2 regions of the Sphaerisporangium sp. NPDC005288 genome follow, and region 1 is predicted to be linked to the other one. Evidence: riboswitches for the same ligand, from Rfam matches in the RefSeq annotation. Region 1 holds a riboswitch; the other holds the start of a gene.

Evidence for each region. Region 1 has a riboswitch for glycine ahead of gcvP (aminomethyl-transferring glycine dehydrogenase). Riboswitches for the same ligand answer to the same signal wherever they lie in the genome.
Region 2: linked by a shared signal. The riboswitch ahead of gcvT (glycine cleavage system aminomethyltransferase GcvT) and the one ahead of gcvP (aminomethyl-transferring glycine dehydrogenase) in region 1 are both predicted to bind glycine.

The regions. Positions count from the first base shown of each region.
Region 1 is NZ_JBEXGT010000010.1:22,242-32,765, reverse strand. It holds gene ABZU32_RS11990 (CDP-alcohol phosphatidyltransferase family protein) at 157-735, shown strand; gene ABZU32_RS11985 (mannose-1-phosphate guanyltransferase) at 831-3,332, shown strand; gene ABZU32_RS11980 (FHA domain-containing protein) at 3,686-4,189, shown strand; gene ABZU32_RS11975 (MerR family transcriptional regulator) at 4,202-4,876, shown strand; gene ABZU32_RS11970 (bifunctional nuclease family protein) at 5,008-5,478, shown strand; gene ABZU32_RS11965 (MerR family transcriptional regulator) at 5,715-6,248, shown strand; glycine riboswitch at 6,440-6,566, shown strand; gene gcvP (aminomethyl-transferring glycine dehydrogenase) at 6,736-9,603, shown strand; gene ABZU32_RS11955 (hypothetical protein) at 9,706-10,521, shown strand.
Region 2 is NZ_JBEXGT010000050.1:33,949-44,472, forward strand. It holds gene ABZU32_RS34480 (glutamine synthetase family protein) at 1-854, shown strand, start outside; gene ABZU32_RS34485 (aldehyde dehydrogenase family protein) at 856-2,205, shown strand; gene ABZU32_RS34490 (3-oxoacyl-ACP reductase) at 2,272-3,036, shown strand; gene ABZU32_RS34495 (gamma-glutamyl-gamma-aminobutyrate hydrolase family protein) at 3,048-3,758, shown strand; glycine riboswitch at 3,777-3,874, shown strand; gene gcvT (glycine cleavage system aminomethyltransferase GcvT) at 4,010-5,101, shown strand; gene gcvH (glycine cleavage system protein GcvH) at 5,098-5,487, shown strand; gene ABZU32_RS34510 (L-serine ammonia-lyase) at 5,648-7,024, shown strand; gene ABZU32_RS34515 (hypothetical protein) at 7,428-7,727, shown strand; gene ABZU32_RS34520 (glycoside hydrolase family 11 protein) at 8,344-9,465, shown strand; gene ABZU32_RS34525 (TetR/AcrR family transcriptional regulator C-terminal domain-containing protein) at 9,529-10,179, opposite strand; gene ABZU32_RS34530 (alpha/beta hydrolase) at 10,277-10,524, shown strand, end outside.

The sequences.
Region 1 (10,524 bases):
TGCCCGTCTCGCCGCCTGGGCGGCGCGGAGGACCGCGGCCCCACGATACGGCCACCGCGAGGCGCGCCGCGCCCGGACGGCACGGCTCGCCCCCGCCGCCGCTCGCCGTCGCGCCCGGGTAGGGTCGGCACCAGGTTCGCGAGGGGAGAGTCACGGGTGAAATCGGCGGAGGACCGCATCTGGACGGTTCCGAACATCCTGAGCATGCTGCGGCTGCTCGGCGTGCCGGTCTTCCTGTGGCTGGTGCTCGGGCCCAAGGCCGACGGCTGGGCGCTGGTGCTGCTCATGCTGGCCGGCTTCTCCGACTGGCTGGACGGCAAGCTCGCCCGCGCGTGGAACCAGACCAGCAGGCTCGGCCGGCTGCTCGACCCCGTCGCCGACCGGCTGTACATCCTGGCCACGCTCATCGGCCTGACCCTGCGCGAGGTGATGCCCTGGTGGCTGGCCGCGCTGATCATCGGCAGGGACGTGGTGCTCATGCTCGGCGTGCCCATCCTGCGCAGGCACGGCTTCGGCCCGGCGCTGCCGGTCCACTTCCTCGGCAAGGCGGCCACCGCCTGCCTGCTGTACGCCTTCCCGCTGCTGTTCCTGGCCTCCCACGACGGCTGGTACGCCGACATGGCCCGGATCATGGGATGGGCCTTTGCCATATGGGGAACAGGTCTGTATTGGTGGGCGGGGGCGCTGTACGTGGTTCAGGGGCGACGGCTCATCGGAGGGGCGAGCCGGGCATGAGTGGTCGTGGGGCGCGCCCCGGCGGGTCCCGGCGGCGAGTGCCCGCGCGGGCCTGACCGTGTGCCCACCGTGACGAGACAGCCGGAGGGTGATCTGTGAAGGCCGTCGTGATGGCGGGCGGGGAAGGCACTCGGCTGCGGCCGATGACCGCCAACCAGCCCAAACCGCTGCTCCCCGTGGTCAACCGGCCGATCATGGAGCACGTGCTGCGCCTGCTGCGGCGCCACGGCTTCACCGAGACCGTCGTCACCGTGCAGTTCCTGGCGGCCCTGGTGCGCAACTACTTCGGCGACGGCGACGAGCTCGGCATGAGCCTGCACTACGCCACCGAGGAGATCCCCCTCGGCACCGCCGGCAGCGTGAAGAACGCCGCCGACAAGCTGCGCGACGAGCGCTTCCTGGTCATCTCGGGCGACGCGCTGACCGACATCGACCTCACCGACATGATCAGGTTCCACGAGGAGAACGGCGCCCTGGTCACCATCGGCCTCAAGCGGGTGCCGAACCCGCTGGAGTTCGGCATCATCATCGTCGACGAGCACGGCAGGGTGCAGCGCTTCCTGGAGAAGCCCACCTGGGGCCAGGTGTTCTCCGACACCGTCAACACCGGGGTGTACGTGATGGAGCCCGAGGTGCTCGACGAGGTCGCCCCCGGCGTGCCGGTCGACTGGTCGGGCGATGTGTTCCCCAGCCTCCTGGCCCGCGGCGCCCCGCTGTACGGCTACGTCGCCGGCGGCTACTGGGAGGACATCGGCACCCACGAGAGTTACCTCAAGGCCCAGGCCGACGCCCTGTCGGGACGGGTGCGGCTGGACGCCGACGGCTTCGAGCTCTCGCCGGGGGTCTGGGTGGCCGAGGGCGCCTCGGTCGATCCCGACGCCGTCCTGAAGGGCCCGCTGTACATCGGCGGCTACGCCAAGGTCGAGGCCGGCGCCGAGCTGCGCGAGTACACCGTGCTGGGCGACAACGTCGTGGTCAAGGAGGGGGCCTTCCTGCACCGCGCCGTCGTCCACGACAACGTCTACATCGGGCCGAGCGCCCACCTGCGCGGCTGCGTCATCGGCAAGAACACCGACGTGATGACCGGCGCCCGCATCGAGGAGAACGCCGTCGTCGGCGACGAGTGCGTCATCGAGGCCGAGGCCTACGTCTCCTCCGGCGTCAAGATCTACCCGTTCAAGACGATCGAGGCCGGCGCGGTGGTCAACACCAGCGTCATCTGGGAGTCGCGCGGCCAGCGCAGCCTGTTCGGGCCGCGCGGCGTCTCCGGGCTGGTCAACGTCGAGATCACCCCCGAGCTGTGCGTGCGGCTGGCCAGCGCCTACGCCACCACCCTGAAGAAGGGCGCCTCGGTCATCACCTCCCGCGACTCCTCGCGGGCCGCCCGCGCGCTCAAGCGGGCGGTGATCAGCGCGCTCACCGCGAGCGCGATCAACGTGCTGGACCTGGAGGCCGCGCCGCTGCCGGTGGCCCGCTTCCACACCTCCAACGAGACCGCCTCGGGCGGCATCGCGCTGCGCACCACCCCCGGCGACCCGCAGAGCGTCGACATCATCTTCATGGACGAGAACGGCGCCGACCTGTCCCAGGGAGCCCAGCGCAAGCTGGAGCGCGTCTTCTCCCGCCAGGAGTTCCGGCGCGCCTTTCCCGGCGAGATCGCCGAGCTGAGCTTCCCGGCCCGCGCGGTGGAGGACTACACCCGCGAGCTGCTGCGCTGGGTGGACATGTCGGGCGTGCGGGACGCCGAGATGAAGGTCGTCATCGACTGCGCCGGCGGCACCTCCTCCCTGGTGCTGCCGAGCCTGCTCGGCCGCGTCGGCGTGGACGTGCTGACCGTGAACAACCGCCTGGACGACGCCTCGCCGACCGAGACGCTGGCCGAGCGGCGCAGGGACCTGCAGCGCCTGGCCGAGCTGGTCGCCTCCTCCCGTGCCGCGTTCGGCGTGCGCTTCGACCCGGTCGGCGAGCGCGTCTCGCTGGTCGACGAGATGGGCCAGCTCATCAGCGAGGAGCGCGCCCAGCTCGTCGTGCTCGACCTGGTCGCCGCCGAGCGGCGCGGCGGGCGGGTCGCGCTGCCGGTGACCACCACCCGCGTGGCCGAGCAGGTGTGCCGCTTCCATGGCGCCCAGGTGGAGTGGACCTCCACGGCCCTGGACGCCCTGACCGCGGCGGCGGCCGACCCTGAGCTGATCTTCGCGGCCGACGGGCGGGGCGGGTTCATCGTCCCGGAGTTCGCCCCCACGGTGGACGGCCTGGCCGCGTTCCTGCGCCTGCTCGGCCTGGTGGCGCGCACCCGCCTGTCGCTCAGCCAGATCGACGCCCGCATCCCGCAGGCCAAGATGCTCAAGCGCACCGTGCCGACGCCCTGGGCGGCCAAGGGGGCGGTCATGCGGTCGGTCGTGGAGGCGGCCGACGGATACCGCCTGGACACCACCGACGGCGTGCGGGTGGTGGAGGAGGACGGCGGCTGGGCCCTCATCCTGCCCGACCCCACCGAGGCCGTGACGCACTTGTGGGCCGAGGGGGAGGACCTGGACGTCGCCCAGAGTCTCCTGGAGCGCTGGGCGCGGGTCGTGGAGCACGCCGTCGGCACCTGACCACGGGCGACGTTCTGCCGCGAAACCAGCGATTCGGGTCACATTCGAACGGCGCGGCGCATGGACCGGAGGGCTGCCTGGACGGTAACTTTGGACCGGCGCGGCGAGCCGAGTCGACAGCAGAACGAGGGGCGAGCGCCGTGAATCCGAGCGAGCCCCCCGCCTGCCAGACCCGAGTGAGCCTGCGTCACAAGCATGTCCGAACCCGCGAGCCTGCCCTCATCTTGACCTTTGCGACTCATCAGCGTAAGTTGCGGCATTCGCAGTCTGAGCAACCATGAGAAGCGAAGATCCGAGGCACGCCGCCCAGAGCACCGTCGCCGCGACTTCGCGGTAGGAGGCCGAGCCGATCGATGCCGAGCGTCTACTGCACTCAGTGCGGGAATGCCAACCCTGAGGACGCCCGTTTCTGCTCACGGTGCGGGTCGCCGTTGAGCCGCGTCGAGAACACGCCGGGGGACACCACCTCCACGATCTCCCTGAGCGGGATCGAGGCGATGGACGGCGAGGCGACGGGCCAGACGCTCATCCCCGATCGGGCGGCGGTCGAGCAACTGCCGCCCGGTACGGCCCTGCTGGTGGTGATGCGCGGGCCGAACGCCGGGAGCCGCTTCCTGCTCGACAGCGATCTCACCACGGCGGGCCGTCATCCCGAGAGCGACATCTTCCTGGACGACGTCACCGTCTCGCGAAGGCACGCCGAGTTCTACCGGCGGGGCGCCTACTTCACCGCCCGGGACGTCGGCAGCCTCAACGGCACCTACGTCAACCGCGAGCGCATCGAGGAGCTGCCGCTGTCGGGCGGCGACGAGGTCCAGATCGGCAAGTTCCGGCTGGTGTTCCTCACGCGTGGGTGAGGAGGTGCGGTGATGGGCGCGCAGGCGGCGAGGGCGTTCATGAGCATCGGGGAGGTCCTCGAGGTCCTGCGGGCCGACTTCCCCGACGTCACCGTCTCCAAGATCCGCTTTCTGGAGGGCGAGGGGCTCATCGAGCCCCAGCGCTCCCCCTCGGGGTACCGCAAGTTCACCCACGCGGACGTCGAGCGCCTGCGCTACATCCTCACCGCCCAGCGCGACCGCTACCTGCCGCTGCGCGTGATCAAGGACCACCTGGACACCGCCGGTCCCGACGGCGCCAACCGCCCGCGCGCCGTGGGCGGGGAGGCGCCGGTGGCCGAGGTGCGGCTCAGCCGCGCCGAACTGCTGGCCGCCGCCGGGCTGGAGGAGGAGACCCTCGCCGAGCTGGAGGATTTCGGCCTGCTCACCCGGGTGGCCCGGTGGTACGACGCCGAGGCTCTGACCGTCGCCCGCGCCTCGGGCGCGCTGGCGAGGTTCGGCCTGCATCCGCGCCACCTGCGGGTGCTCAAGGCCGCCGCCGAGCGGGAGGCGGGGCTGGTCGAGCAGGCCGTGGCCCCGCTGCTGCGGCGCCGCGCGCCGGGCGCCGCCGGCCGCGCCGAGGAGACCGCGCGAGAGCTGTCCGGTCTGCTGCAGGACCTGCACACCGCCCTGGTCCGCACCGGCCTGCGCGGCATTCTGGGCCGCTGACGGAGCCGCCCGGACATTTCGGGGTGCGGGGATGTTACGTTGAATTTTGCGGCGATGGTCACGCCGCGAGCCGAGAGCCGCGAGGGAACGGGCCCGGAGCGGGGCGGCGACCCGATGAGACGGAGCAGCCTGTGTTGCAGATGGAGGTCGTGGGGGTCCGCGTCGAGATGCCCTCCAACCAGCCCATAGTCCTGCTCAAGGAGGCCAAGGGCGAGCGATACCTGCCGATCTGGATTGGGATGACCGAGGCCACGGCCATCGCGCTGGCTCAGGCGGAGGAGCCGCCCCCCAGGCCGCTCACCCACGACTTGTTCAAGGACGTGATCGAGGCTCTGGGCGTGCGGCTGACGGCGGTGAACATCGTCGCGCTGCGTGACGGAATCTTCTTCGCCGACCTGGTGTTCTCCAACGGGGTGGAGGTGAGCGCCCGGCCGTCGGACTCGATCGCGCTGGCGCTGCGCACCGGTGCGAGCATCTTCGCGAGCGAGGACGTCGTGCGCGAGGCCGGTGTGATCATCCCCGATGACCAGGAGGACGAGGTCGAGAAGTTCCGCGAGTTCCTTGACACGATCACGCCCGAGGACTTCGGCCGTGCGGGTTAGCCATTTCGGGCATTTACGCTTCACGACGCGCCGGGCGGGATCGTTGACTGAGCATCGCGCCAGTCCTACGGTGCAAGGGAACCCACGGTTGTAATTCACGAACCCCCAGATCAGACCGTGGGATGAGAGGAAGCCGGAGGTCCGCAGTGGCGGTCAGCAGCGGCGAGGGCAAGACGGCCGGCCAGCACGATCCAGTCCAGCGGCAGTCGGCGCGGGAACGCGCGGGCGAGCAGGGCCTGCTGTTCGACGAGCGGCCGGCGTCTCTGCCCGCCGACGTCGGATACCGCGGCCCGACGGCGTGCTCGGCGGCCGGCATCACCTATCGTCAGCTCGACTATTGGGCGCGCACCCAGCTCGTCGAGCCGTCGGTTCGCGCGGCGCAGGGGTCGGGATCCCAGCGGCTGTACAGCTTCCGCGACATCCTCGTGCTCAAGGTGGTCAAGCGGCTGCTGGACACCGGGGTGTCGCTCCAGCAGATCCGCACCGCCGTCCAGCACCTGCGCGAGCGCGGGGTCAACGACCTGGCGCAGATCACGCTGATGAGCGACGGGGTGAGCGTCTACGAGTGCACCTCGGCCGACGAGGTGATCGACCTGCTCGAGGGCGGCCAGGGCGTGTTCGGCATCGCTCTCGGCGGCGTGTGGCGCGAGGTCGAGGGCTCCCTGGCGGAGCTGCCGGGGGAACGCGCGGAGCCGGCCGGCCGGGACTCCTTGGAGGACCACCCAGGTGACGAGCTGGCCAAGCGCAGGAAGGCCCGCAAGACGGGCTGAGGCCGGAGGGCCGGGACGGGGAGGTTCCCTCCGCTGAGGAGGGCCGGGGGCTGTCGCACATATCCCAGAAGATCTACGGGGTGGTCGGGGTCCCTACATACCCGCCCTACAGGGATAAAACATGGCAAATCCCGAAATGTAGGGGTAACTCCCTACTCGGGGCGGGACGGTACGATTACCGGGAAAGCTGTTGACCCTGTGCGGGAGAGACCCGGGCACGGGCCGGCACCGCACCACCTGCGGCGCCGGCGGGTGACCCCGGGCGCCGAAGGAGCAACCTCCCCGGAATCTCTCAGGCCCACGTACCGCACAGGCGAGGCGACTCTGGAAAGTAGGCGTGCCCGCCAGGCGTGTCTCACCGACGGTGCAAATCCCCCGCAAGGGGATGAAGCTCTCAGGTCGCGATGAGGATGTCGCGCTGACAGAGGGGGAGATCCGGCATACGCGCGCGCTCAGCGCCGGTCTCTACCCCTTGTAGGAGGGCCCCATGACCGATCGGTCACCGCTTCGCGACCTCTTCGCACCGCCCTTCGCCACCCGGCACATCGGCCCGTCGGACGCCGAGCAGGCCCGCATGCTGGAGGCCGTGGGCTACGCCTCGGTGGCCGACCTGATCGCCGTCGCCGTCCCCGGCGCCATCCGCTCCGGCGAGCCGCTCGACCTGCCGCCCGCCGCGAGCGAGGAGGAGGCGCTCGCGGAGCTGCGCGCCCTGGCCGCCCGCAACCAGGTGCCCACCTCGATGATCGGCCTGGGCTACCACGACACGATCACCCCGGCGGTCGTGCGGCGCAACCTGCTGGAGAACCCCGGCTGGTACACCGCCTACACCCCCTACCAGCCGGAGATCTCCCAGGGCCGCCTGGAGGCCCTGCTCAACTTCCAGACCGTCGTGTCCGACCTGACCGGGCTGGACGTCGCCGGCGCCTCGCTGCTGGACGAGGCCACCGCCGCCGCCGAGGCGATGACCCTGGCCCGCCGCGCCGGCCGCGCCAAGTCCCCGGTGTTCGTCGTCGACGCCGACGCCCTGCCGCAGACCAAGGCGGTGCTGGCCACCCGCGCCGAGCCGCTCGGCATCGAGCTGGTCGAGGCCGACCTGGCCGCCGGGCTGCCGGAGGGGGAGCTGTTCGGCCTGCTGGTCCAGTACCCCGGCGCCGGAGGCCGGCTCAAGGACTTCCGCGCCGTGGCCGCCCAGGCCCGCGCCCGCGGCGCGCTCGTGGTCGCCGCCGCCGACCTGCTGGCCCTGACCCTGGTCGAGGCCCCCGGCACCCTGGGCGCCGACATCGCCATCGGCTCCTCCCAGCGCTTCGGCGTCCCGTTCGGCTTCGGCGGGCCGCACGCGGCCTACATGGCCGTGCGCGAAGGGCTCCAGCGGCAGATGCCCGGCCGGCTGGTCGGGGTGTCGCAGGACGCCGACGGGCGCCCCGCCCACCGGCTGGCCCTGCAGACCCGCGAGCAGCACATCCGCCGGGAGAAGGCCACCAGCAACATCTGCACCGCGCAGGTGCTGCTCGCGGTGATCGCCGGCATGTACGCCGTCTACCACGGCCCCGAGGGCCTGCGGCGCATCGCGCAGCGCACCCACCGGCACGCCGCCGTGCTGGCCGCCGGCCTGCGCGACGGCGGCGTCGAGGTCGTCCACGACGACTTCTTCGACACCGTCCTGGCCCGTGTCCCCGGCCGCGCCGCCGAGGTCGTCGCGGCGGCCCTGGACCGCGGCGTCAACCTGCGCCTGGCCGACGCCGACCACGTGGGCGTCAGCTGTGACGAGAAGACCACCGGCGCGCACCTCCAGGCCGTCTGGGAGGCGTTCGGCGTGACCGGGGTCGTGCTGGACGACGTGGACACCTCCGCCTCCGACGCCCTGCCCGCCGGGCTGCTGCGCACCACCGGCTACCTGTCGCACCCGGTGTTCCACTCCCACCGTTCCGAGACCGCCATGCTGCGCTACCTGCGCAGGCTCCAGGACAGGGACATCGCCCTGGACCGGTCGATGATCCCGCTCGGCTCGTGCACCATGAAGCTGAACGCCACCACCGAGATGGAGCCCATCAGCTGGCCGGAGTTCGCCGGCGTCCACCCCTACGCCCCGGCCGATCAGGTCGAGGGCTACCTGCGCCTGATCGGCGACCTGGAGGGCTGGCTGGCCGAGGTCACCGGCTACGACGCGGTCTCCCTGCAGCCCAACGCCGGATCCCAGGGCGAGTTCGCCGGGCTGCTCGCCATCCGCGCCTACCACAGGGCCAACGGCCACGGCGAGCGCGACGTGTGCCTCATCCCGTCCTCGGCGCACGGCACCAATGCCGCCAGCGCCGTCATGGCCGGTATGCGTGTGGTGGTCGTGGCCTGCGACGACGACGGAAACGTGGACGTCCCCGACCTGATCGCCAAGATCGACAAGCACAGCGAGCGGCTCGCGGCCATCATGGTCACCTATCCCTCCACCCACGGGGTGTACGAGGAGACCATCACCGAGATCTGCGAGCGGGTGCACCAGGCAGGCGGCCAGGTCTACGTCGACGGCGCCAACCTCAACGCGCTGGTCGGCCTGGCCAAGCCCGGGTCCTTCGGCGCCGACGTCTCCCACCTCAACCTGCACAAGACCTTCTGCATCCCGCACGGCGGCGGCGGTCCCGGCGTCGGCCCGGTGGCGGTCCGCTCGCACCTGGCGGCCTACCTGCCCGGCGACCCCCTGGGAGAGCGCGCCGACGGCGCCGTCGGGCCCGTCTCGGCCGCGGCGTACGGGTCGGCGGGCATCCTGCCCATCTCCTGGGCCTACATCCGCATGATGGGCGCCGAGGGCCTCAAGGCGGCCACCGAGCAGGCCATACTGTCGGCCAACTACCTGGCCCGGCGCCTGGCCCCGCACTACCCGGTGCTCTACACCGGCCGCGAGGGCCTGGTCGCCCACGAGTGCATCATCGACCTTCGCCCGATCACCAAGGAGACCGGCGTCACCGTCGACGACGTCGCCAAGCGGCTCATCGACTACGGCTTCCACGCCCCCACCATGTCCTTCCCGGTGGCCGGCACGCTGATGATCGAGCCGACCGAGAGCGAGGACCTGGCCGAGCTGGACCGCTTCGTCGACGCCATGGTCGCCATCCGCGAGGAGATCGCCAAGGTCGCCTCCGGGCGCTACGACCGGGCCGACAACCCGCTGCGCGGCGCCCCGCACACCGCCGCGTGCCTGCTGGCCGACGACTGGAAGCACCCCTACACCCGCGCCGAGGCGGCCTACCCGCTGCCGTCGCTGCGGGAGGACAAGTACTGGTCACCGGTCCGCCGCATCGATCAGGCCTACGGCGACCGCAACCTGGTCTGCGCCTGCCCCCCGCTGGAGGCATACGAAGACTGAGCGACCGCCCTCGAGGCTCCGCCTGGATCGGCATAATATGTCGCGCGCGACGGCGCGCCCGCGTCGCGAGGCCGGGATTTCCGAGGCGGAGGAGAGGTCCCGATGGCGGCGCACGAGGTCGAGTCCGGCCGGCGGATCGAGGACGCGCGGAGGCTCGCCGAGAGCGGCGAACTGGAGGCCGCGGCCGAGATCTTCGCCGCGCTGGCCTCCGACGAGCGCGAGGCCGACCGCGCCCAGGCGGCCGTCGGCCTCGCCCTGGTCCTCGAGCGCCGCGGCGACCTCACCGGCGCCAGGGCGGCCGCGCGCACGGCCCTGGCCACCGGCCACCCCGAGTACGCCGCCCAGGCGGCCTGCCACCTGGCGCGCGGGTTCGAGCAGGAAGGCATGGCCGACCAGGCCCGCGCCGCCTGGCAGGCCGTGATCGGCGTCGGCACCCCGGCCTACCTGCCCGGTGCACACCTGGCCCTGGCCCGCATCGCCGAAGCCCAGGGCGACGACCGCGCCGCCGAGGCGGCGCTGCGCGCCGCCCTGGCCACCCGCGACCCGCGGGCCTGCTCAGAGGCTGCCCAGCGCCTGGCTGAGTACCTGCTGGAGGACGGGCAGCCCGGCGAGGCCGCCGACCTGCTCCTCGACGCCCTGGAGCTGCCCGAGGTGGCCGACCCCGGGCGCCTGCGGGTGCTGCTCGGCATGGCCCACCTCGACATGGCCTGCGGGGAGTTCGCCGCGGCCGCCGAGGGCGACGGCGACGCCGACGGCGTCGCGCTCGCCGTCGAACTGCTCGCCCGCACGCTGCCCCTGCGCGGGCGGGACGCCGACGCCGAGCAGGTGTGGGCGTACGGGCTCGGCCACCCCGACGAGACGGTGGCCGACCAGGTGCGCCTCCGCCTCACCCGCGACGACACCGCCCCCTCCCAGTAGCCG
Region 2 (10,524 bases), on a different contig from region 1:
ACCAGTACAACGTCGACTACTCCCTGCTCGGCGGCGCGCGCGTCGAGCCCCTGCTGCGCCGGGTCCGGCTCGGCATGGAGGGCGCGGGCATGTACGTCGAGTCGGCCAAGGGCGAGTGCAACCTCGGTCAGCACGAGATCGCCTTCCGGTACGCCGAGGCCCTCACCACCTGCGACAACCACGTCATCTACAAGAACGGCGCCAAGGAGATCGCCGCCCAGGAGGGCATGTCGGTCACCTTCATGGCCAAGCCGAACCAGCGCGAGGGCAACTCCTGCCACATCCACATCTCGCTGCGCGGCGAGGACGGCGAGCTGGTCATGGCCGGGAACGGGCCGCATGGGCTGTCCCGGCTCGGCGAGCACTTCATCGCCGGGCAGCTCGCCGCGATGCGCGAGCTGACGCTGCTGTACGCGCCGAACATCAACTCCTACAAGCGGTACGTCCCCGGAAGCTTCGCCCCGACGGCGGTCAAGTGGGGCGTGGACAACCGCACCTGCTCCCTGCGCCTGGTCGGGCACGGCCCCTCGCTGCGCGTGGAGAACCGCGTGCCCGGCGGCGACGTCAACCCCTACCTGGCGGTCTCCGGCCTCATCGCGGCCGGGCTGTACGGCATCGAGCACGAGCTGCCGCTGGAGGAGGCCTGCACCGGCAACGCCTACACGGCGGGCGCCGAGACCGTGCCGTCGACGCTCCGCGACGCCCTGGCGCTGTGGGAGGGGTCGAAGATCGCCAAGGACGCGCTCGGCGAGCAGGTCGTCGAGCACTACGCCAACAACGCCCGGGTCGAGCTGGCCGCCTTCGACGCGGCGGTGACCGACTGGGAGCTGTTCCGCGGCTTCGAGCGGATGTGACATGACCATGAAGATCATCAACCCTGCCACCGAGACCGTGCTCGCCGACGTCGAGCTCGCCGACGTCGCCGAGACCGACCGCGCGGTGGAGCGCGCCAGGAAGGCCTTCCCCGCCTGGCGGGAGGTCTCCCCCGGCGACCGCGCCCGCCTGCTGCGGCGCTTCGCCGAGGTGGTCGACCGGCACGGCGAGGAGCTGGCCGAGCTGGAGCTGGCCAACTCCGGGCATCCGATCGGCAACGCCCGCTGGGAGGCCGGCAACGTCCGCGACGTCCTGCACTTCTACGCGGGCGCCCCGGAGCGCAACCATGGCAAGCAGATCCCGGTGCCGGGCGGGGTGGACATCACCTTCGCCGAACCGCTCGGCGTCGTGGGCGTGATCGTGCCGTGGAACTTCCCCATGGTCATCATGACCTGGGGGGCGGCCCCGGCACTGGCGGCGGGCAACACGGTCATCGTGAAGCCCGCCGAGTGGACCCCGCTCACGGCTCTGACGCTGGCCGAGCTGGCCTTGGAGGCCGGCCTCCCCGAGGGGGTGCTCCAGGTCCTGCCTGGGGCAGGGGAGGTCGCGGGGGCCCGGCTGGTCGAGCACCCGGGCGTCAACAAGATCGTCTTCACCGGGTCGACGGAGGTGGGCAAGCTCATCGCCGCCCGGGCGGCCGAGCAGGTCAAGCGGGTGACGCTGGAGCTCGGCGGCAAGAGCGCCAACGTGGTCTTCGCCGACGCCGACATCGAGCGGGCCGCCGCCACCGCCCCCTCGGCCGTGTTCGACAACAGCGGGCAGGACTGCTGCGCGCGCTCGCGCATCCTGGTGGAGCGTCCGGTCTTCGAGGAGTTCCTCGACCGGCTGGTCGCGACGGTCGGCGGGCTCGTCGTGGGCGACCCGCGCGACCCCGGCACCGCCATGGGGCCGCTGATCAGCGCCGAGCACCGCGACCGCGTGGCCTCGTTCGTGACCGGCACCCCGCGCTTCCAGGGGACGTGCCCGGACGGGAAGGGCTTCTGGTTCCCGCCGACCGTGCTCACCCACGAGTCGCTGGACGAGCGCGCCTACACCGAGGAGATCTTCGGGCCGGTGGTCGGCGTCGTCCCCTTCGAGGGTGAGGCCGAGGCCGTCCAGATCGCCAACGACACCCGATACGGGCTCTCGGGGTCGATCTGGACGCGGGACGTCGGGCGGGCGTTGCGGGTCGCCCGCGCCATCGAGGCGGGCAACCTGTCGGTGAACTCCCACTCCTCGGTCCGCTACTGGACGCCGTTCGGCGGGTTCAAGCAGTCGGGGCTCGGCCGCGAGCTGGGCCCGGACGCGCTGGCCGCCTTCACCGAGACCAAGAACGTCTTCATCGCCCACTGACCGCCGCCGTCCCACCGCCCCGGCCGGGGGCCACGGGAGTCCACCAGCACCAGGGAGTACCTCACCATGCAACGTCTGCGCGACCGCGTCGCCGTCATCACGGGCGCGGCGGGGGGCATCGGCCTCGCCACGGCCCGCCGCTTCGCCGAGGAGGGCGCCAAGGTCGTGTGCGCCGACCTCGACGAGGAGGGCGGCGCGAAGATCGCCGAAGAGGTCGGGGGCGTCTTCGTCCGGACCGACGTGACCAGCGAGGACGACGTCGCCGAGATGTTCCGCACGGCGTTCGACACCTACGGCTCGGTCGACGTCGCCTTCAACAACGCCGGCATCTCACCGCCCGACGACGACTCCATCCTGACCACCGGCATGGACGCCTGGCGGCGGGTTCAGGACGTCAACCTGACCAGCGTGTACCTGTGCTGCAAGCACGCCATCCCGTACATGCGGCGGCAGGGCAAGGGTTCGATCATCAACACCGCGTCGTTCGTCGCCGTGATGGGCTCGGCGACCTCGCAGATCTCCTACACCGCCTCCAAGGGCGGGGTGCTGGCCATGTCCCGCGAGCTCGGCGTGCAGTTCGCCCGCGAGGGCATCCGGGTCAACGCCCTGTGCCCGGGACCGGTGAACACCCCGCTGCTGCAGGAGCTGTTCGCCAAGGACCCCGAGCGGGCGCAGCGGCGCCTGGTGCACATCCCGCTCGGCCGGTTCGCCGAGGCGTCCGAGATCGCCGCCGCGGTCGCCTTCCTGGCCTCCGACGACGCCAGTTTCATCACCGGCGCGGAGTTCCTCGTGGACGGCGGCATCTCCGGCGCCTACGTGACCCCGCTGTAGCCTGGTCGACCATGTCGCGACCCGTCATCGGCATCACCTGCTACGTCGAGCCCGCCGCCTTCACGGTCTGGCGGATGCCGGCGGCGCTGCTGCCGTACACCTACGTCGAGCACGTCGAACGGGCGGGCGGCCAGCCGGTCATCCTGCCTCCGGCGGGCGACCCGGCGTCGCTGGCCGGCCGGCTGGACGGCCTCATCGTGGCCGGCGGCGGGGACGTCGACCCGGCCAGGTACGGCGAGCGCCCGCACCCGCGGACGGGCTACGTCCGCGAGTCCCGTGACGAGGCGGAGTTCGGGCTGGTCAGGGCGGCGCTCTCGGCCGGGCTCCCCTTCCTCGGGGTGTGCCGGGGGATGCAGGTGCTGAACGTCCACCTGGGCGGCACCCTGCACCAGCACCTGCCGGACGTCGTCGGGCACGACGGGCACTCTCCGGCCCCCGGCGAGTTCGGCCACCTGCCGGTGCGCCCGGTGCCGGGCACCGCCCTGTCAAAGGTCCTCGGGGACGACGAGGTCGCCGCGGCCCACTACCACCACCAGGCCGCCGATCGCCTCGGCGACGGCCTCACGGTCGCGGCGACCTGCGAGGACGGCACCGTGGAGGCCGTGGAGCTGGCGGGCCACCCCTTCGCCCTGGCCGTCCAGTGGCACCCCGAGGCGGGCGAGGACGGCCCGCTGTTCGAGGCGCTCGTCGCCGCCGCGACGGCGGGCGATCGGCATTGGTAGGGTGGGCGGGAACACCGATGATCCCGTGCGGGAGAGTGTCCTGACATCCGGTCAGGACCCCTGAAGGAGCAAGTCCTCCCCGCGAACCTCACAAGGCAAAGGACCGCGCGGGCCAGGTGATCTCTGGAAAGCAGGCCCTCTCCGTGGGGCCTCGCCGAAGGTGAAAGTCCGGTAAAACCCGGGCGAAACTCTCAGGCACCGATGACAGAGGGGGAGGATGCTCTCATCCAACCCTGTCTGAGGTGCGCATCATGTCCCGACCCACACCGCTCCGCGAGGTGCACGAGAGCCTCGGCGCGACGCTCACCGACTTCGCCGGCTGGCTGATGCCGCTGCGCTACGGCAGCGAGTCCGCCGAGCACAACGCGGTGCGCACGGCCGCCGGGCTGTTCGACCTCTCCCACATGGGCGAGATCTTCCTCACCGGGCCGCAGGCGGGCGAGGCGCTGGACCACGCGCTGGTGGGCAACCTGTCGACGCTGGAGCCGGGCCGGGCCCGCTACACCATGATCTGCGCGCCCAACGGCGGCGTGCTCGACGACCTGATCGTCTACCGCCTGGCCGCCGAGGAGTACCTCGTCGTGGCCAACGCCTCCAACTACGAGCAGGTGGCGGCCGAGCTCACCGAGCGCACCGAGGGCTTCCAGGCCGAGGTTCGCGACCGGTCCGCCGAGTACGCGCTGATCGCCGTCCAGGGGCCCCGCGCGCAGGAGATCCTCGCCACGCTCACCGACGCCGACCTGCCCGGCCTGAAGTACTACGCGGGCCTGCCCGGCACCGTGGCCGGCGTCGAGGCGCTCATCGCCCGCACCGGGTACACCGGCGAGGACGGCTTCGAGCTGTTCGTCGCCGCGGGCGACGCCGTCACGCTGTGGCAGGAGCTCACCAAGGCCGGCGACTCTCACGGCCTGCGCCCCGCCGGGCTGTCCGCCCGCGACACGCTGCGGCTGGAGGCCGGCATGCCGCTGTACGGCAACGAGCTGAACGCCGGGCTGACCCCCTTCGACGCCGGCCTCGGCCGGGTCGTACGGTTCGACAAGGCCGGCGACTTCGTCGGCCGCGCGGCGCTCGCGCCGCTCAAGGACGTCCCTCCGCGCCGGCGCCTGACCGGCCTGGTCGCGCGGGGCCGCCGAGTGCCGCGCCACGGCTATCCCGTGGTGCTGCTGACTGACGGCACCGTCGTTGGAGAGGTCACCAGCGGCGCGCCGTCCCAGTCACTCGGCAAGCCGATCGCGATGGCCTACGTGGACACCAACGTGTCCGACGGGCTCGCGGTCGACATCCGTGGTACCCATGAACCGGTCGACGTGATTGACCTGCCTTTTTACCGGAGGAGCAAGTGAGCAGCATTCCCGAGGAGCTCAGCTACACCAAGGAGCACGAGTGGGTGGCCGGCCTCGACGACGGCCTCACCGTGACCGTGGGCATCACGGCGTTCGCCGCCGAAGCGCTGGGTGACGTGGTCTTCGTGCAGCTGCCCGAGGTGGGCGGCACCGTCGAAGCGGGCGACGCGGTGGGCGAGGTGGAGTCCACCAAGTCCGTGAGCGACATCTACGCCCCGCTCACCGGCGAGGTCGTGGAGGTCAACCAGGTCGTCGTGGACGACCCGTCGCTGGTCAACTCCGACCCCTACGGCGACGGCTGGCTGTTCCGCGTGCGCGTCGAGGGCCCCCACGAGGACCTCCTCACCGCCGAGGAGTACACCACGGTCACCACCGCCGAGTCCTGAGTCCCGCCGTCCGTTCACCAATCCCCGTCCACCCACGACGACTCTCGCCGGCCGGCCACCCGGACCGGCCGGCGCCACCACCGCATGACCTGTCCCGCGCGTACCCGGCGCATATGGGGGCATCCCTCGCACGACATCGCTTCCAAGGACGGAATGATCAATGGCGATCAGCGTCTTCGACCTGTTCAAGATCGGCATCGGGCCGTCCAGCTCGCACACCGGCGGCCCGATGGCGGCGGCGCACAAGTTCGCCCGCGGCCTGCACCAGGACGGCCTGCTGGAGAAGACCGCCCGGGTCGAGGCGATCCTCTACGGCTCGCTCGGCCTGACCGGCAAGGGACACGGCAGCGACAAGGCGGTGCTGCTCGGCCTGTCCGGCGAGAAGCCCGAGCTGGTCGACGTGGACACCGTCGATGAGCGCCTGGCGAAGATGCGCGACACCGCCACCATCGAGCTGTACGGCACCCGCGAGATCCCCTTCGTCGTCGGCGAGCACCTGGTGTTCGAACGCAAGATCTCCCTGCCCGGCCACCCCAACGGCATGCGCTTCACCGCCTTCACCGCCGAGGGCGAGCAGGTCCGCGAGAAGGTCTACTACTCGGTGGGCGGCGGCTTCGTGGTGGACGAGAACGCCACCGGCGCCGACCGCATCAAGGCCGACGACACCGAGCTGCCCCACCCGTTCACCTCGGGCGCCGAGCTGCTGCGGCTGTGCTCCGAGACCGGGCTGTCGATCTCCGGGCTCATGCTGGAGAACGAGAAGGCCTTCGGGCGCACCGAGGCGGAGATCAGGTCGGCCCTGCTGAACCTCTGGAACGTCATGTCCGAGTGCGTGCGCCGCGGCACCGCCAAGGAGGGCGTGCTCCCCGGCGGCCTCAAGGTCAAGCGGCGGGCCAACCAGATGCTGCGGCGCCTGCAGAGCGAGTCCCCCGAGAAGGACCCGCTCCAGACGATGGACTGGGTCACCCTGTTCGCCCTCGCCGTCAACGAGGAGAACGCCGCCGGCGGCCGCGTCGTCACCGCCCCCACCAACGGCGCGGCCGGCATCATCCCCGCCGTGCTGACGTACTACGACCGCTTCACGCCGCTGTCCGACGACGACGGCGTCATCCGTTTCCTGCTCACGGCCGGCGCGATCGGCGTGCTGTTCAAGGAGAACGCCTCCATCTCCGGCGCCGAGGTCGGCTGCCAGGGCGAGGTCGGCTCGGCCTGCTCCATGGCCGCGGCGGGCCTGACCGAGGCGCTCGGCGGCACCCCCGAACAGGTCGAGAACGCCGCCGAGATCGGCATCGAGCACAACCTCGGCCTGACCTGCGACCCGATCGGCGGCCTGGTGCAGATCCCGTGCATCGAGCGCAACGCGGTCGCCTCGATCAAGGCCATCACCGCCGCCCGCATCGCCCTGCGCGGCGACGGCCGCCACTTCGTCGCCCTCGACAAGGCCATCAAGACCATGCGCGACACCGGCCGCGACATGCTCGACAAATACAAAGAAACCAGCCGAGGCGGCCTCGCCGTCAACGTCATCGAATGCTGACGACCGACTCCAGGACCGCACCGGCTGTATCGGGTTCGGGAATTCACGGAAAACCGACGAGCGATTACCGCCATCCACCACTCATGTGCACGCGCCGGATCGAGTAAATCCGCCATGTGCAATGAGTCAGGTCGGCGAGTAAGAGGGATATCACCCGTGAGTAAGATACCGGCACCTGTGTGACGGCACCGGCCGCCTGACGGTCGGATGAGCAGGGGAAATACTTCTCTCGTCCAACCGGCCCGGCGCACCTCCGGCAGCGGCGCGCCGGTAGGCGCGATGTACCCGCATCTCTCTTCCATCCAGATGGTCTTGCTGGAAGATCGCGTATCGATTACATTGAAGACGCGTCCACGGTCGGCCATTTCACCGACGGCTGCGGGGTTTACAGGAAAGGGGGAACATGAATCGCCTTTTCCGGGTGTTCATGGTCAGCGTCTTCCTGATCACAGGTGTGCTCGTCGCATCTGGCACCGCAAATGCGGCGGGTTCTTGCAGTGCCATCCAAGGACAGTACATGACCTTCAAGGCGGGCACACCCGTGCACAATCAACCTAGCGGTTCTTCCTCGTTGTGGGGCACGCTCGGATACCAGCAGCCGCTTTGGGCCACCGGTTCGTGCATCAGCTCCGCCGGCAATCAATGGTGGCGCGTCGATGTAGGCACCAACGGGTACATCTACGACGCCTACCGGGTTTACTGACACCCCATCTCACGCGCTGCAGAAGCGCCTATGACAGGCTGTGCAGAAGGCACGGCTTCGGTGCGCCTGGAGAGTGAACGCCCGCCGACCGCATTCGGCACCCACGAAGGCGCGTGACCGGCGGCCTTCCACCTCTCGCGACGACCTGCCCCGCGTCTGCGTGGTCGACGCCCCTCTGCTCTGATGCTCGCCCGGCTACAGCACTACGGCTTACCGGCCCTGGCCGAGCGCGACGACCGCGTCCGGGGGCGCCGAAATTGATTCGGCGTGTCTCCGAAACTTTCATCTGGTGGGCCTGACCGCGAGCAGTGGGATATGGCCGTTGAGCAGCCATAGGCCTTGCCTGGCAAGGTGGCGACTTTCGGAAGCTTTCGGTGGGCGTTGACAGGGCGGCGGGATCGGGCGAACACTGTCGCCGCTGACAGGCTCAACCGCTGTCGATCCGGGTCGCCTGCCACGACCAGGGCTTCCGGTCGTCGGCCGACGATGACCGGCCGGCCTCCGCGTCGTACGACGCCGCGCGCCGTGGCCGTCATCCCGGTCACCGGCGGCGTCCCCGCCGGGTCCTGCCACGCCGCCTGGCCCGCGCCAGCCTTAACGAGGAGGAAGCGCGCACATGAACGACGTCCCCATCCGCCCGCCGGTCCGTCACCGTAGCCACACCAGAGTGCTCATCGGCCGTGCCTGCACCATGGTGCTCTCGCTCGTCTCCGCCATGACGTTGCTCCTGCCGGGCACCGCCCACGCAGCCATCACCAGCAACCAGACCGGCACCAACAACGGCTACTTCTACTCGTTCTGGACCAACGGCAGTGGATCGTCGTCCATGACCCTGGGTAACGGCGGGAACTACAGCACCTCCTGGAGCAACGTCGGCAACTTCGTCGCCGGCAAGGGGTGGAAGCCCGGCGCGCGCAGGACGGTGACCTACTCCGGCAGCTTCAACCCCTCCGGCAACGCCTACCTGGCGCTGTACGGCTGGACCAGGAACCCGCTGGTGGAGTACTACATCCTGGACAACTGGGGCACCTACCGGCCCACCGGCAGCTTCAAGGGCACCGTCACCACCGACGGCGGCACCTATGACATCTACGAGACCACCCGGTACAACGCCCCCTCCATCGAGGGCAACAACAGCACCTTCAACCAGTACTGGAGCGTCCGTCAGTCCAAGAAGACCGGCGGCACCATCACGGTCGGGAACCACTTCGACGCCTGGGCCCGCTACGGCATGAACCTCGGCAGCCACGACTACCAGATCCTGGCCACCGAGGGCTACCAGAGCAGCGGCAACTCCAACATCACCCTGGACGGCTCCAGCCCGTCGCCGACTCCCACGCCGACGCCGACGCCGACGCGCACTCCCACGCCCAACCCCACCCCGTCGGCCACGCCTTCGCCTTCTCCCAGTGGCGGGAGCGGCCCCTGCCGGGTGTCCTACACCAAGAACGAGTGGAACAACGGCTTCACCGCCAACCTCACCGTCACCAACACCGGCGGCAGCGCGATCAACGGCTGGACGGTGACCTGGTCCTTCTCCGCCGGGCAGCAGGTCACCAGTTCGTGGAACGCCGACGTCAGCCAGAGCGGTTCGACGGTCACCGCCCGCAACGTGTCCTACAACGGCTCGCTGGCTCCCGGCGCGAACACCACGTTCGGCTTCCAGGGCACCCACACCGGCAGCAATCCCAACCCCACGGCCTTCAGCCTCAACGGCTCGGCCTGCACCAGCGGCTGACCTGAACGGCCTCAGCGAGACGAACGTGGGGAGCGGGCGGTGGAGCCCGCTCCCCACGCGGTTTCACGACGGAGAGGCGGCGTTCCGGCGTTCCAGGGCGGCCGCGGTGCCGTCGATGAACGCGCGCAGCCCGTGGTCGAAGGCGCGCTCGCCGAACGGGCCGCCGCCGTCCCGGACGGCCGCCAGCAGGATGGCTGGTATGTCGTCCTCCGTCGCATCGGCGGCCGCGGCCGGCCGCTCAGGCTCGGTCTGCTGTTGCAGGACCGAGCCGATGACGTAGTGGCTCAACGCCGTGATGGTGTGCAGGGCCAGCGCCGGGGTGAAGCCCCGGGCGACCATGGCGGACAACTCTTCCTCGAACAGCCGGAGCGTCACCGGGGACCTCCCCCGAGCGCCTGCGACGATGCGCGCGCCGTCGCGGTGGGACAGCAGTGAGGCACGGTACGCGCGGGCGCGGCGGTCCAGCCAGTCCTGCCAGGACTCTTCCTCCCGGGGCGGCCCCATGCCCGCCGCCCGGATGATCTCGTCCCCCATCGCGTCCAGCAGTTCCTGCTTGGTGCGGACGTGCCAGTACAGAGCCGGTGACTGGACGCCCAGCTCGGCGGCGAGCCGGCGCACCGTCAGCCCGTCCAGCCCCACCTCGTCGAGCAGGCGCAGCCCTGTCTCGACCAACGTCTGACGGCTCAGGCCGGGCCGTTTGTCGTTCGCTCGCATCGTTGACACCTTAGCAGCGCTAAGTTACCTTATCGCTGCTAAGGAGAACTGAGCACTGCTAAGGAGCGCCCCGCTCCCCCCAGCTTGAGGAGGCACCGTGCTCGTCACGACATCGGCGGACGGCACCGACGTCCGCGCCTACGACGAGGGCAAGGGTCCGGCCGTCGTGCTGCTCGGCCCCGGTCTGGACGACGGCACGCGCTGCCGGCGCCTCGCCGGCGTCCTGGGGGCCCGCTTCCGCGTCCTGCGCCCGCACCGCCGCCAGTACCGCATGGACCTCAAGTCCGATCCCCGGCTCGGCGGATCCCCCTGCACGATCGCCGAGGAGGTGCAGGACGTCATGGC